Regions from separate parts of the Kocuria sp. UCD-OTCP genome, predicted to be linked through region 2. Evidence: riboswitches for the same ligand, from Rfam matches in the RefSeq annotation. Region 2 holds a riboswitch; each other region holds the start of a gene.

What was found. Region 2 has a riboswitch for S-adenosylmethionine ahead of H488_RS29850 (LLM class flavin-dependent oxidoreductase). Riboswitches for the same ligand answer to the same signal wherever they lie in the genome.
Region 1: another riboswitch for S-adenosylmethionine. It lies ahead of H488_RS31200 (MetQ/NlpA family ABC transporter substrate-binding protein); the one in region 2 lies ahead of H488_RS29850 (LLM class flavin-dependent oxidoreductase).
Region 3: another riboswitch for S-adenosylmethionine. It lies ahead of H488_RS26135 (cobalamin-independent methionine synthase II family protein); the one in region 2 lies ahead of H488_RS29850 (LLM class flavin-dependent oxidoreductase).

Annotation. Positions count from the first base shown of each region.
Region 1 is NZ_AOSQ01000036.1:32,330-36,780, forward strand. It holds gene H488_RS31185 (solute symporter family protein) at 1-484, shown strand, start outside; gene H488_RS31190 (GlsB/YeaQ/YmgE family stress response membrane protein) at 706-978, shown strand; gene dxr (1-deoxy-D-xylulose-5-phosphate reductoisomerase) at 1,110-2,384, shown strand; SAM riboswitch class IV at 2,429-2,545, shown strand; gene H488_RS31200 (MetQ/NlpA family ABC transporter substrate-binding protein) at 2,646-3,539, shown strand; gene H488_RS31205 (methionine ABC transporter ATP-binding protein) at 3,536-4,451, shown strand, end outside.
Region 2 is NZ_AOSQ01000031.1:8,303-12,753, reverse strand. It holds gene H488_RS29860 (hypothetical protein) at 1-120, opposite strand, end outside; gene H488_RS29855 (baeRF2 domain-containing protein) at 281-1,411, shown strand; gene H488_RS29850 (LLM class flavin-dependent oxidoreductase) at 1,505-2,923, opposite strand; SAM riboswitch class IV at 3,002-3,116, opposite strand; gene H488_RS29845 (CoA-binding protein) at 3,259-3,723, opposite strand; gene H488_RS29840 (maleylpyruvate isomerase N-terminal domain-containing protein) at 3,809-4,451, opposite strand, start outside.
Region 3 is NZ_AOSQ01000018.1:180,471-184,921, reverse strand. It holds gene H488_RS26155 (CoA transferase subunit B) at 1-324, opposite strand, end outside; gene H488_RS26150 (CoA transferase subunit A) at 321-1,058, opposite strand; gene H488_RS26145 (IclR family transcriptional regulator) at 1,201-1,980, shown strand; gene H488_RS26140 (3-hydroxybutyrate dehydrogenase) at 1,997-2,761, opposite strand; SAM riboswitch class I at 2,954-3,057, shown strand; gene H488_RS26135 (cobalamin-independent methionine synthase II family protein) at 3,071-4,273, shown strand; gene H488_RS26130 (cobalamin-independent methionine synthase II family protein) at 4,314-4,451, shown strand, end outside.

The DNA.
Region 1 (4,451 bases), on a different contig from region 2:
GATCAAGAAGGGGAACTCCGATCCCCGCAAGGAGCTGAAGGTGGCGAAGACCACGGTGGTGGTCATCGGTCTCGTCTCCATCGCGGGCGGCATCGGCGCCCAGGGCCAGAACGTCGCGTTCCTCGTGGCGCTCGCCTTCGCGGTCGCGGCCTCGGCGAACCTGCCGACCATCCTGTACTCCCTGTACTGGCGGCGCTTCACCACCCGGGGCGCGGTCTGGTCCATGTACGGCGGCCTGATCCTCTCGGTGGGCCTCATCGTCTTCTCCCCGGTCATGTCCGGCTCCGAGACGTCGATGATCCCGACCGCCGACTTCGCGTGGTTCCCGCTGCAGAACCCGGGCATCGTCTCGATCCCGGCCTCCTTCCTGCTCGGCTTCATCGGTTCCATGACGGAGCGCCGTCTCGAGGACCCGATCAAGCAGTCCGAGATGGAGGTGCGCTCCCTCACAGGCATCGGCGCCGAGAAGCCCGTCGCCCACTGACGGATTCCCGCTCCCACCTGGGAGGATCCACCGGCCCGCCCGAAGCCCCGGCTTCCGGCGGGCCGGTCCGCGTCCGGGGGAACGCGTCGATTGGCTAACGGGAACAGACAGGCGGCTGACCGTCGGCTAGGGTGAGGCGCAGAAGCAACCTCAGGGTATTCCAGGGATACTCGCCGGTTGCGTACAATAAAAGTCCCTCCCGGGACGGATAAGGAGCCATCATGGGAATCATCAGCTGGATCATCCTCGGCCTCATCGCAGGCGCCCTCGCCAAGCTCATCATGCCGGGCAGCCAGGGTGGCGGCATCATCGTCACGATCGTCCTCGGCATCGTGGGGGCCCTCCTCGGAGGCTTCCTCGGCTCGCTGATCGGCATCGGGGACCTGGAGTCCGCGTTCGACATCGGCACCATCATCACCGCCGTCGTGGGAGCCCTCATCGTGCTCTTCATCTGGGGCGCGGTCTCCGGCCGCAAGGGTCGCGCCACGCGCTGATCCCACCCCCGTCGGTCGCCGAGGCCCCGTCCACCGCTCCCGGTGGACGGGGCCTCGGCCCGTTCCGGGCCGTCCGCAGGCACCCCCTGCGGGCACCGCACCGAGGAGTGGCGCTGGGGGATACTGGGGCCATGACGCCCCCCGCCACCTCGCCCCGCACCCGCCCGACACCCGAGCTGCGCGCCCTGGCCGCCGCCGGCCCCCGCCGGATCAGCGTCCTCGGGTCGACGGGCTCGATCGGCACCCAGGCGCTCGACGTCGTGCGGGCCGCCCGCGAGCTCGAGGGCGCGGACCCGTTCACCGTGGTCGCCCTCGCCGCCGGACCACGGCACCTGGAGCTCCTCTCCGAGCAGGCCCTCGAGACCCGCGCCGCGCTCGTGGCGACCAGCGGCACCGCCCAGGACGCCGCCCGGCTGGCCGGCCTCATCGCGGACCGGGCCGCGTCCGCCGGGGCCGGGGGATACCGCCCGGACGTCGTGCACGGGCCCGACGCCGCGTCCGCGGCCGCCGCCCACCCCGACGCCGACCTCGTGCTCAACGGGATCACCGGCTCCATCGGGCTCGCCCCCACGCTGGCGGCGCTGCGGGCCGGGCACCGGCTCGCCCTGGCGAACAAGGAGTCCCTGATCGCCGGCGGCGCCCTGGTCAAGGCAGCCGCCGCGGCCACCGGGGACCCGGACGCCCTGATTCCCGTGGACTCCGAGCACTCCGCGCTGGCGCAGGCGCTGCGCGGCGGCACCGCCGCGGAGGTGGACCGGCTCGTGCTGACGGCCTCCGGCGGGCCCTTCCGCGGCCGGTCCCGGGCGGAGCTCGAGACGGTCACGCCCCGGGACGCGCTGCGCCACCCGACGTGGGACATGGGCCTGATGGTGACGACCAACTCGGCGACCATGGTCAACAAGGCCCTCGAGGTGCTCGAGGCCCACCTGCTCTTCGACGTGCCCCTCGAGCGCATCGACGTGGTGGTCCACCCCCAGTCGGTCGTGCACTCCATGGTCCAGTTCGTGGACGGCTCCACCCTCGCCCAGGCCTCGCCCCCGGACATGCGCCTGCCCATCGCCCTCGGTCTGGCCTGGCCGCACCGGGTGCCCGGGGCCGCCCTGCCGTGCGACTGGACGCGCGCCACGGAGTGGACCTTCGAGCCCCTCGACCCGGTGGCGTTCCCCGCCGTCGAGCTCCTCAAGGCTGCGGGGGAGCGGGGCGGGACCTTCCCCGCCGTGTTCAACGCGGCCAACGAGGAGGCGGTGCACGCCTTCCACGACGGCCGGATCCGGTTCCCCGCCATCGTGGACACGGTCGAGGCGGTGCTGGGCGAGCACGACGACGTCGGCCCGCTGGAGCTCGAGGCCGTGCTGGCGGCCGAGCGCTGGGCCCGCGGGCGGGCCCGCGAGGTCCTCGCCCGCTGACCGGGCCGGGCCCGGCCCCGCCGCACGTGCTAGTCTGTCGGGCGGATGACGAGTCCCAGCGTGCAGCCCTGGCTTGCTGGGCGGCAACCCTCTCCCGTAGTGGGGTGCCCCAGGTGAACCATCCGGCACCGGCCGACGACGGCCGGCGGCAAGTACGGTCCGACCGCGCACGCGCTCTCCGGCGCGCCCTCGACCGTGGCCGCCGGACCCGTTGGCCCCGGTGGAGACCTCCGACACCCCGGACCCACGGAAAGGCACCACATGCGATTGCAGCGCCTCCCCTTCCTCGCCCTGGCCACGACCCTCGGCCTCGCCCTCACCGCCTGCGGCGGCTCCGCCGGGGAGTCCTCCGGCGAGGGCGTGCTGGCCGACGACAAGGTCACCATCGGCGTGGTGGGCACCGACCCGACCCACGATGCCCTCCAGAGGGTGGCCGAGGAGCAGGGCATCACCGTCGAGTACGTCGACTTCTCCGACTACAACCAGCCGAACCCCGCCACCGAGTCCGGTGACGTGGAGATGACCTGGTTCCAGCACGTCCCGTTCCTCGCCGACTACAACAACGCGGCCGGCGGCTCCATCACCCCGATCGGCTCGACCTCGATCTACCCGCTGGGCCTGTACTCCAACCAGTACGACTCCGTGGAGCAGTTCCAGGAGGGCGACGAGATCGCGGTGCCCAACGACGCCGTGAACCTCTCCCGGGCCCTGCTCGTGCTCGAGGCCGCAGGTCTCGTGGAGCTGAGAAGCGACACCCTCATCCCCACCGAGCTCGACGTCGACACCGAGGCCTCCACGGTGCGGGTCACCCCGGTCTCCGCGGAGCAGACGGTGCTCTCGCTCGACTCGGTGGCCGGCTCGGTCATCAACAACGACTTCCTCTCGCGGGCCGACATCGACCCGCAGTCCGCGCTCGCCCAGGACGACCCCGAGTCCGAGGGCTCCCGCGCCTACGTCAACCTCTTCACCACCACGGAGGAGCTCGCCGACGACGAGACCCTCCGGCAGGTCGCGGACCTCTACCACGAGCAGGCCGTGCTCGACGCCGAGATGGAGGAGACCAAGGACACCGCCGTGCCGCTGCAGCTGGAGCCGGAGGAGCTCCAGGAGCTGACCGCGCGCTACCAGCAGGAGCTGAAGGACCAGGAGCAGTGAGCGCGGCGGTCCCCGCCGGGCCGCCCGCACCCGGGCGCCCGGACGAGGTGCTCGTCTCCTTCCGCAACGTCTCCAAGACCTTCCGCACCGGCTCGGGGCGGGCGGCGCGCGAGGTGCTCGCGGTCGACGACGTCACCCTCGACGTCCGCCGCGGCGAGATCTTCGGCGTGATCGGCTACTCCGGGGCGGGCAAGTCCACCCTCGTGCGCCTGATCAACGGGCTCGAGCCCGTGTCCTCGGGCTCCCTGACCGTGGAGGGCTTCGAGGTGGCCGGCCGGCGCGAGACCGAGCTGGCGCCCGTGCGGCAGGAGATCGGGATGATCTTCCAGCAGTTCAACCTCTTCACCTCCCGCACCGTCGCCGGCAACGTCGAGTATCCGCTCAAGCGGGCCGGCTGGCCGAAGGAGAAGCGCCGGGCGCGGGTGGCCGAGCTGCTCGAGTTCGTGGGCCTCGCCGCCCGCGCCGGCAACTACCCGGAGCAGCTCTCCGGCGGGCAGAAGCAGCGCGTGGGCATCGCCCGCGCCCTGGCGACCAGCCCGAAGCTGCTCCTGGCCGACGAGTCGACGAGCGCCCTCGACCCGGAGACCACCCAGGAGGTGCTGCAGGTGCTGCAGCGGGTCAACCGGGAGCTCGGGATCACGATCGTGATCATCACCCACGAGATGGACGTGGTCCGCGCGATCGCCGACCGCGTGGCCGTGATGCAGGACGGGAAGGTCGTGGAGCACGGCTCCACCGTGGACATCTTCGCCCGGCCCCGCACCGAGACCGCCCGCCGCTTCGTCTCCTCCGTCCTGCACTCGGTGCCCGACGCCCGTGAGGTCGAGCGGCTGCGCCGCGCCCACCGGGGGCGCCTGGTGATCGTGGACGTCGGCGACGGCGTGGACATCGGCGGGGTGCTCTCGGACGGCG
Region 2 (4,451 bases):
CTCCGAGCGGTCGGGCGCGTGCACCGGAGCCTCCTCGTCCTGGTCGTCGAGATCCTGCTGATCGGCGTCGATCGACTGCTCGAGCCGGTCGGCCTCGTCGTACTCGGGTACGTCGCTCATGACTGCCTCCTGCGTCGTGGGACCTGCGGGACCACCGGCCGTGGGGCCGGTCGTGTGCCTCCGACCCTACTCGTCGGGTCGTCTGTTCCCAGCCCCCTGGTGGTCGGATAACGTGGTCTGCACCACAGGAAGCACCGCTCAACAGCAGGAGTTGTCGATCATGACGAGCCGATTCCACCGCTACGCCGAACTGTTCAAGAGCAAGGGCCCCTGGTGCACCGTGTACACGGACATCAGCACCGGCACCGTCGACTCGCTGCACGCCATCGACGTGCTTCCGGAGAACATCTGCCGAGAGCTGGAGCGCCAGGGTGCGAGCAAGGCCGACCTCGCCGCGGTGGAGGCCGCCGTGCGCCCGGCCGAGGGCGTGCCGGACCCGGTGTGCCGGTACCTGCTGGTGCGCGGAGGCACCGTGGAGATCGACGAGGTCCTCCCCGGGCCCCGGGCCGGCAGCGGTGTCGTCCAGGTGGAGGACGTCCCCGATCTCACTCCCCTGTTCCGGCACCGCCCGGACGACTTCCCGTACGTGGTCGCCGAGGTGGGCCGGGACGGCGGCGAGATCTGCCTCCAGCACGCCAGCCGCGTCCGGGCCGCGGACGAGCAGCAGATCGAGGGCGAGACCGAGCACCTGAAGAAGTTCCCCGGGGGCGGCTGGTCGCAGGGGCGCTGGCAGCGGCACACGGAGGACGTGTGGCGGCGCAACACCGAGCAGGTGGCCGAGCAGATCGACAAGGTCGTGGCCGAGAGCGGGGCCCAGCTCGTCGTCCTGGCCGGGGACCTGCGGGCCCGGGGCCTGGTCGAGGAGCAGCTGTCCAAGGCGAGCCGGGGGATGCTGAGCGTCGTGGACGCCAACACCCGGGCGGAGGGCAGCAAGTCCGCCGACTTCGACCACCAGGTCGAGGAGCGCGTGGCGGAGGTCGTGGCGCACCGCCAGCAGGCGCTGCTCGAGCGGCTCGCCGAGCAGCAGGGACGCGCGGACCCCACCGCCGTCTCGGGGATGGCGCCCGTGGTCTCCGCCCTGCAGCAGGCCCAGGCGGAGACGCTGCTGATCGACGACACCCACCTGGACACGGAGCAGCAGCTCATCGCCCTGGACGCCGAGCCGTGGATCGCCCTGGAGGAGTCGGAGGCCGTGGGCGCCGGCGTGCTGGGCCGGGTCTCCGCCGACGCCGCGCTGGTGCGCGCCGCGGTGCTGACCGACGGCCGCCCCGTCTTCGTGCCGCCGGGGGCGCTGCCCCACGGCACGGACGTCGCGGCCCTGCTGCGCTGGAGCGCCGCACCGGCGTCCTGACCCGGCACGGACGAGGGGCCCCCGCACGCGGGGGCCCCTCGTCCGTGCCCTGCCCCGTGCTCTCGGCGGAGCCGCGGGGTCAGGGGACGGGGGTCAGAGGGCCAGCTGGCGGGCGGGGGTGTCCGCGGCGGAGGGCCTGCCCGCGTAGGCGCCCCGGAACGCGGCGGCGGGGTGGGTGCCGAGCACCTTGGTCTGCCCCTTGCCGTAGAGGTTCTCGCGCAGCGTGGTGCCCTCGTAGCCGGTGCGGTAGCGGCCGCGCTTCTGCAGCTCCGGCACGACCCACTCCACGAAGTCCTCGAACGAGCCCGGGGACACGTGGTAGGCGAGGTTGATGCCGTCCAGCCCGCCCTCGTCGATCCACCGCTCGAGCTCGTCGGCCACGGTCTGCGGGGACCCGACGATCGGCACGCCCATGCCGCCCATCGAGATGTGCTTGGCGACCTCCTTGATCGTCCACTTCTTGTGCGGGTCGGCCGTGGTGAAGGGGGTCAGGAAGGACTGGATCGAGTCGGTCTTGATGTACTCCAGGACGTCGTTCTCGTCGTAGCGGCCCAGGTCCAGCCCGGACCAGCCGCCCACGAGGCCCAGCGCGCCGTCGGTGTCCGCGTACCGCTCGTAGTCGCGGCGCTTCTGCTCGGCCTTCGCGTCGGTCTCGTCGACGATCACGTGCAGCATGGCGAAGATCTTGAGGTCGTCCCGGTTCCGCCCGCCGGCCTCCGCCTCGTCGCGCAGCTTGTCGGTCACCACCCGGGTCAGGTCCGGGCGGATGCCGCCCACGAACACCGCCTCCGCGTGGCGGCCGGCGAACGCCCGCCCGCGGGAGGAGGCCCCGGCCTGGAAGATCAGCGGCGTGCGCTGCGGGGACGGCTCGGTCAGCCCGATGCCGGGGACGTCGAAGTACCTGCCGTGGTGCTGGATCGGGTGGACGAGCGCCGGGTCGGCGAAGACCCCGTTGACCCGGTCGCGCCGGACCGCGCCGTCCTCCCAGGAGCCCTCCCAGAGCTTGTAGCAGACCTCCATGAACTCCTCGGCGATCTCGTAGCGCTCGTCGTGGGAGATCTGCTCCGTCAGCCCGTGGTTCTCGGCGGCCGACTTCAGGTAGGACGTCACCACGTTGAAGCCCATCCGGCCCTTCGTGAGGTGGTCGAGGGTCGCGAACTTCCGGGCGAGCGGGTACGGCTGCTCGTAGGTGATCGCGCTCGTCACGCCGAAGCCGAGGTGCTTCGTCACGGCCGCCATCGCGGAGATCTGCATGAAGGGGTCGTTGACCGGGATCTGGGTGGCGTCCCGGATCACCGGGGCCGCGGAGTTCTGGTAGACGTCGTAGTACCCGACGACGTCCGCGAGGAACAGCGCGTCGAAGAGCCCCTTCTCCAGGACCTGGGCGACGTCCGTCCAGTACTCGATCGTGTTGTACTCGTCCGCCCGGGAGCGGGGGTGCTTCCACAGACCGGGGGCCTGGTGGCCCACGCAGGTCATGTCGAAGGCGTTCAGGGCGATGCGCTTGCTCATGGGGTGTTCCTCCCGGGTCGATGCCGACCCGCGCCCGTGCGTCGTGGAGACCTGCCCGCGGGTCCGACGCACTGGTGGGCGCCGTACTTGCCGCGGAGCACGTGCACCGCGGCCCGATGTTCATCTGGGGCACCCCGCTACGGGAGAGGGTTGCCGCCCGACCAGCCAGAGCTTCGTGTCGGGACTCGTCATCGTCGTCGGGGGACAGCTTAGCGGGTGGCCCCTGACCGGGTGCAACCCCTGTGCGGTCCCGCCGCACGGGGACGGTCCCGGCCCGCATCGGGCCTGCGCCCACCCGGTTCGGGCGGCTCCGCCGGGTCGCTCAGCCGGGTCTTTCAGCCGGGCGGGGCGAGCGGCGGGGTCCGGCCCGGGTCCAGGGTCCAGCCCCGCCGGAGCAGGGACCGGAGCTCGATCAGGGGGCAGGTGTCCATGACCACGTCGAGGCCGGCCCGCTCCGCCCGGGCGGCGGCGTCCTCGTCGACGACGCCCAGCTGCAGCCACACCGCGGCGGCGCCCACGGCGATGGCCTGGTCCACCACCGCGCCGACGCGGCGGGAGTTCACGAAGCAGTCCACCACGTCGATCGGCCCCGGGACCTCGGCGAGCGTGCGGTGGCCGGGCTCGCCGTGCACTGGCTCGCCCTTCGGGTTGACCGGGACGATCGTCATGCCGAGGTCGTCCCGGATCCGCTTCGCCACCGAGTGCGCCGGACGGGCCGTGTTGCCGGTCAGCCCCACCACGGCCCACCGGCCGGGCCGTGTCATGAGGCGGTCGATGACGGCGGGGTCGTTGCGGCTCATGCCCCCAGCCTGGCACGGAACCCGTTCCCCCTCCTTCTTCCTCCGCGGGATTGCACGTGTCGGCGACCTCGCGGAGGGGGGAGGGTCAGGAGAAGAGCGGCAGGAGGTCCGCGTGCGCGCCCAGCTCCGCACGCTCCTGGGCGGTCAGCTCCGCCCGGCCGGTTCCCACGCGGGCGAAGTGCTCGTCGCTCCAGTGCTCGAGCGGTTCCCGCTCCCACAGGTCGGTGAGGACCCGGCGGACCTCGGCGAGCCCGTCCACGGCGGGACCCGGGGAGCCGTCCAGGTGCTGGATCAGGTCCAGGTGGTGGACCGTGGCCTCCACCGCGAGGGTGCTCAGCAGGTCCTCGACGCGCAGCACGTGCCCCTGGGTGCGGACCGCGCCGTCGCCGCAGTGTTGCGCGGCGTGCACGAGCGCCCGGGTGGTCTCGCGGTGGAGGGCGCGCACCGGCTCCCAGTCCAGGACCATGGACGCGGCCACGCGGGTGTGGCGCCGGGCCTCGGCGGCCCCCGCGGGATCGCCGCCCCAGTCGGTCCAGTAGGTCGCGGCGTCCCGGTCGGGGCGGGCGGTGGTGGGCGTGTGCAGCGCGACCAGCCCCCGCAGGGCGTCCATCGCGCAGTGGTGGGTGAGGTCCCGGACCGACCACCCCGGGCAGCCAGTGGCGGCCCAGGAGTCGTCGTCGCCGAGCCCGTCGAGGACCGCGCCGAACGCCGCGCAGGCGTCGCGTACC
Region 3 (4,451 bases), on a different contig from region 2:
GGAGACCTGCATGGCGCCGAGGATCGCGATCTTGACGTGGCCGCCGCGGATCATCCCGAAGGACGTGGCGGAGTCGAAGATGGAGGCCCCGGGCAGCAGTGTGATGGTCTGCTTGCCGGCGTTGATGAGGTCCGGGTCCTCGTCGCCCTCGTAGGGGAACGGGCCCATGCCGAGCACGCCGTTCTCGGACTGCAGCACCACGTCGACGCCCTCGGGCAGGTTGTTGGCCACGAGGGTGGGGATGCCGATGCCGAGGTTGACGTAGTCGCCGTCGGAGAGCTCGACGGCGGCGATCGCCGCCATCTCGTCGCGGGTCCAGCTCATGCCTGGTCTCCGTTCTGCTGGGCGGCCCGCCCGGCGGGGCGGGGGCGGACGGTGCGCTGCTCGATGTCCTTGGGCGCGCCGCTGTACTGCGCGACGTGCTGGACGTAGACGCCCGGGGTCACGATGTGGTCGGGGTGGATCTCGCCGACCGCCACGACGTGCTCGACCTCGGCGAAGGTGACCTTCCCGGCGGTCGCGACGATCGGGTTGAAGTTGCGCGCGGTGTAGCGGTAGACGAGGTTGCCGTCGGCGTCCCCAGTGTGGGCGTGGACCAGGGCGATGTCGGCGACGATGCCGCGCTCCTGCACGTAGGTCTCGCCGTCGAACTCGGCGTGCGGCTTGCCCTCGGCCACGAGGGTGCCGACCCCGGTCTTCGTGTAGAAGGCGGGGATGCCCGCGCCGCCGGCCCGGAGCCGCTCGGCGAGGGTGCCCTGGGGGTTGAACTCGACCTCGAGCTCGCCGTCCAGGTACTGCTGGGCGAACAGCTTGTTCTCGCCCACGTAGGAGGCGAGGACCTTCTTCACCTGGCGGTTCTCGAGCAGGACCCCGAGGCCCTTGCCGTCCACGCCCATGTTGTTGGAGACCACCGTGAGGTCCGTGACCCCGGAGTCCCGCACCGCGTCGATGAGATCCCGGGGGATCCCGCTCAGCCCGAACCCGCCCACGGCGAGCGTCATGCCGTCCCGCAGGCTCTCCGCCAGCAGCTCGGCGGCGTTGTCTCTGACCTTGGACACCCTTGTCCCTTCCTCTCGTCGGACTGTGACCCAGCACTCAATCTAGGGAGCCTCCACATGCCGGTCAACAGATCCGGCGGCACGACGGCGCTTCTCCTCAGCATCCGGCCATTCGTCCCCTGACTGTCCATATAGTGGAGTCATGGGACAGGAGCGGACGACGGGCCAGGGGACCCAGGTGGTCCACCGGGTGGGGCAGCTGCTGCGGGCCGTCGCGGGGCGGGAACGGGGCAGCACGGTGGCGGAGCTCGCCGCCGAGACCGGGCTGACCCGCCCCACCGTGCACCGGCTGCTCACGGGACTGGCCGAGGAGGGCCTCGTGGACCGCGACGCCGGGACCGGGGCCTGGCAGCTGGGCCCCGAGCTGTACGTGCTGGGCGCAGTGGCGGCCCACCGCTATCCGATCCGGGAGCTGGCCGGGCCCTCGCTGCGCCGGCTCGCGGAGGCCACCGGCGAGAGCGCGTTCCTCTCGGTCCGCCGGGGGCTGGAGACGGTCTGCCTGGCGCGCGTGGAGGGCGCCTTCCCCATCCGCTCCCACGTCCTCTACGAGGGGCTGCGGCTGCCGCTCGGCGTGGCCTCGGCAGGGCTGGCGGTCCTGGCCCACCTCCCGGACGCGGAGGTGGACCGGGTCCTCGCGGCCACGGCCGGGGCCCGCACCGAGTGGGGCCCGCTGCACACGCCCGAGCGGATCCGGGAGCTGCTCGCGGACGTCCGGCGGGAGGGCTTCGCCGTGAACCCGGGGCTGATCGTCGAGGGCAGCTGGGGCATGGCCGCCGCGGTCTTCGACGCGACGGGCACGCCGGTCTACGCGCTGAGCCTCACGGGCATCGAGCCCCGGTTCAGCGGCGAGCGCCGGCAGCTCCTGGGCCGGGCCCTGCTCACGGAGGCCCACCGGCTCTCCCGGGAGCTGGGTCACCGCTGAGCGGCCCGGGGCGGGCTCAGCGCGCCGTCCAGCCGCCGTCCATCGTGTAGGAGGCCCCGGTGACCATGGACGCGTGCGGTCCGGCCAGCCACGCGACCAGGCTGCCGACGTCCTCCGGGTCCACGAGCTTCTTGATCGGCGTCTCGCCGAGCATGATCCGCTCCACCACCTCGGACTCGGGGATCCCGTGCACCCTCGCCTGGTCGGCGATCTGCTTCTCGACGAGCGGGGTGCGCACGTAGCCGGGGTTGATGCAGTTGCTCGTCACCCCGTGGGCCGCGCCCTCCACCGCGACGGTCTTGGACAGCCCCTCCAGGCCGTGCTTCGCCGAGACGTAGGCGCTCTTGTAGGGGGACGCCCGCAGCCCGTGCACGGAGGAGACGTTGATGACGCGCCCCCAGCCCCGCTCGTACATGTGCGGCAGCGCGGCGCGCACCAGCAGGAACGGGGACTCCAGCATCAGCACCAGGATCCGGTGGAAGTCCGCGGGGTCGAACTCCTGGAGGGGGGCGACCTTCTGGATGCCGGCGTTGTTGACCAGCACGTCGACCTCGAGGCTCAGCTCGGCGAGCGCCGCGGTGTCGAGCAGGTCGACGGCCCACGCGCGGCCGCCGAGCTCGTCCGCGACGCGCTGCGCCCCGGCCTCGTCGACGTCGGCCACGACCACGTGCGCGCCGGAGCCGGCGAGGGCCCAGGCGGCGGCCAGGCCGATGCCGCTCGCGCCACCGGTGACGAGCGCCGTGCGGCCCTCGAGGTCCTGCTGCTGGGGCGTCTGGGACATGGGGGTCCTTCCTCTGGTCCGTCGTGCCCGCGGGGTGAGGGGCACGGATCACCGCCACGGTATGTGATCCAGGCCATGTTCGCGAAGGACAGCTCCTCCCGGGAGTGCGCGCCGGGTCGCGTCACACGGCGTCATGTCCGTCATCCGGGCGCCGAATGGCGCAGCGCGCACGGGTGCGCTTGGATGACAGGGTCACCATCCAGAGCGGCCGAGAGATCTGGCTCGACGACGCCGCAGCAACCCGGGCGACGGCATCCCCGTCCCGCCTCCGGTGCTACCGCCAGGACCGATGGAAAGGACGCACGACCCATGCTGCGAAGCGCCGACCGCATCCGCACGACCCACGCCGGGTCCCTCCCGCGCACCCCGGCGCTGCTCGAGGCCAACCGGGCGAAGGGGGCCGTCCCGGAGGCGGAGTACGACCGGCTCCTGCAGGACTCGGTGGTCGACGTGGTCCGCCGACAGCGCGAGCTCGGGATCGACGTGGTCAACGACGGCGAGTACGGCCACGTCATGGCCGCGGAGGTCGACTACGGCGCGTGGTGGCACTACGTCTTCGCCCGGATCTCGGGCCTCACCCCCGGCGACGTGGACCTGTGGGAGCAGGAGCCGCAGCGCTCCTCGCCCGGCAGGGTGGTCCTGACGAGCTTCGGGGACCGCCGGGACCGCCGGCTCTTCCACGAGGCGTACACGGACCCCTCCTCGGGCATCACCACGGGCAAGCAGGCGCCGTTCCCGAAGATCACCGGGAAGCTGGAGTACACGGGCCACGCGGCGCTGGAGGCGGACATCCGCAACCTCAAGGCCGGGCTGCAGGCCACGGGCGCGAGCGAGGGCTACCTCGCCGCGCTGTCCCCGGGCTCGTGCGCGCGGCTGGAGAACACCCACTACGCGGACGAGGACGAGGTGCTGACCGCCTGCGCCGAGGTGATGCGCGAGGAGTACCGGGCGATCACCGACGCCGGGCTGATCGTGCAGATCGACGACCCGTCCATCGCGGAGAACTGGGACCAGGTCAATCCCGAGCCCGGCGTGGAGGACTACCTCGCGTTCACCCGCAAGCGGGTCGAGGCCCTCAACTACGCCCTCGAGGGCATCCCGGAGGAGCAGGTGCGCTTCCACCTGTGCTGGGGCTCCTGGCACGGCCCGCACACCACGGACCTCGGGTTCGAGCACCTGGTGGAGCTCATGCTCTCCATCAGGGCCGGCGGCTACAGCTTCGAGGCCGCCAACGCCCGGCACGAGCACGAGTGGAAGGTCTGGCAGGACCACGAGCTGCCCGAGGGCAAGATCATCATCCCGGGGATCGTCTCCCACGCCACCAACGTGGTGGAGCACCCGGAGCTGGTGGCCGACCGGATCGAGCGCTTCGCCCGCCAGGTGGGCCGCGAGAACGTGATCGCCTCGACCGACTGCGGCCTGGGCGGGCGGATCCACCCGCAGATCGCCGCGGCGAAGCTCGAGACCCTCGCCCGCGGGGCCGAGCTCGCCTCCCGCCGGCTCTGGTCCTGACCGGCCCCCGACCTTCCCGCAGACCCTCAGGAGGACACGCATGACCATGCAGAACACCGACCACGTGCAGACCACCCACGTGGGCTCCCTGCCGCGGACCCCGCGGCTGCTCGAGGCCAACCAGCGGCACGCCGAGGGCGCCATCACGTTCGAGCAGCTCACCGACGAGCTCGCCGTG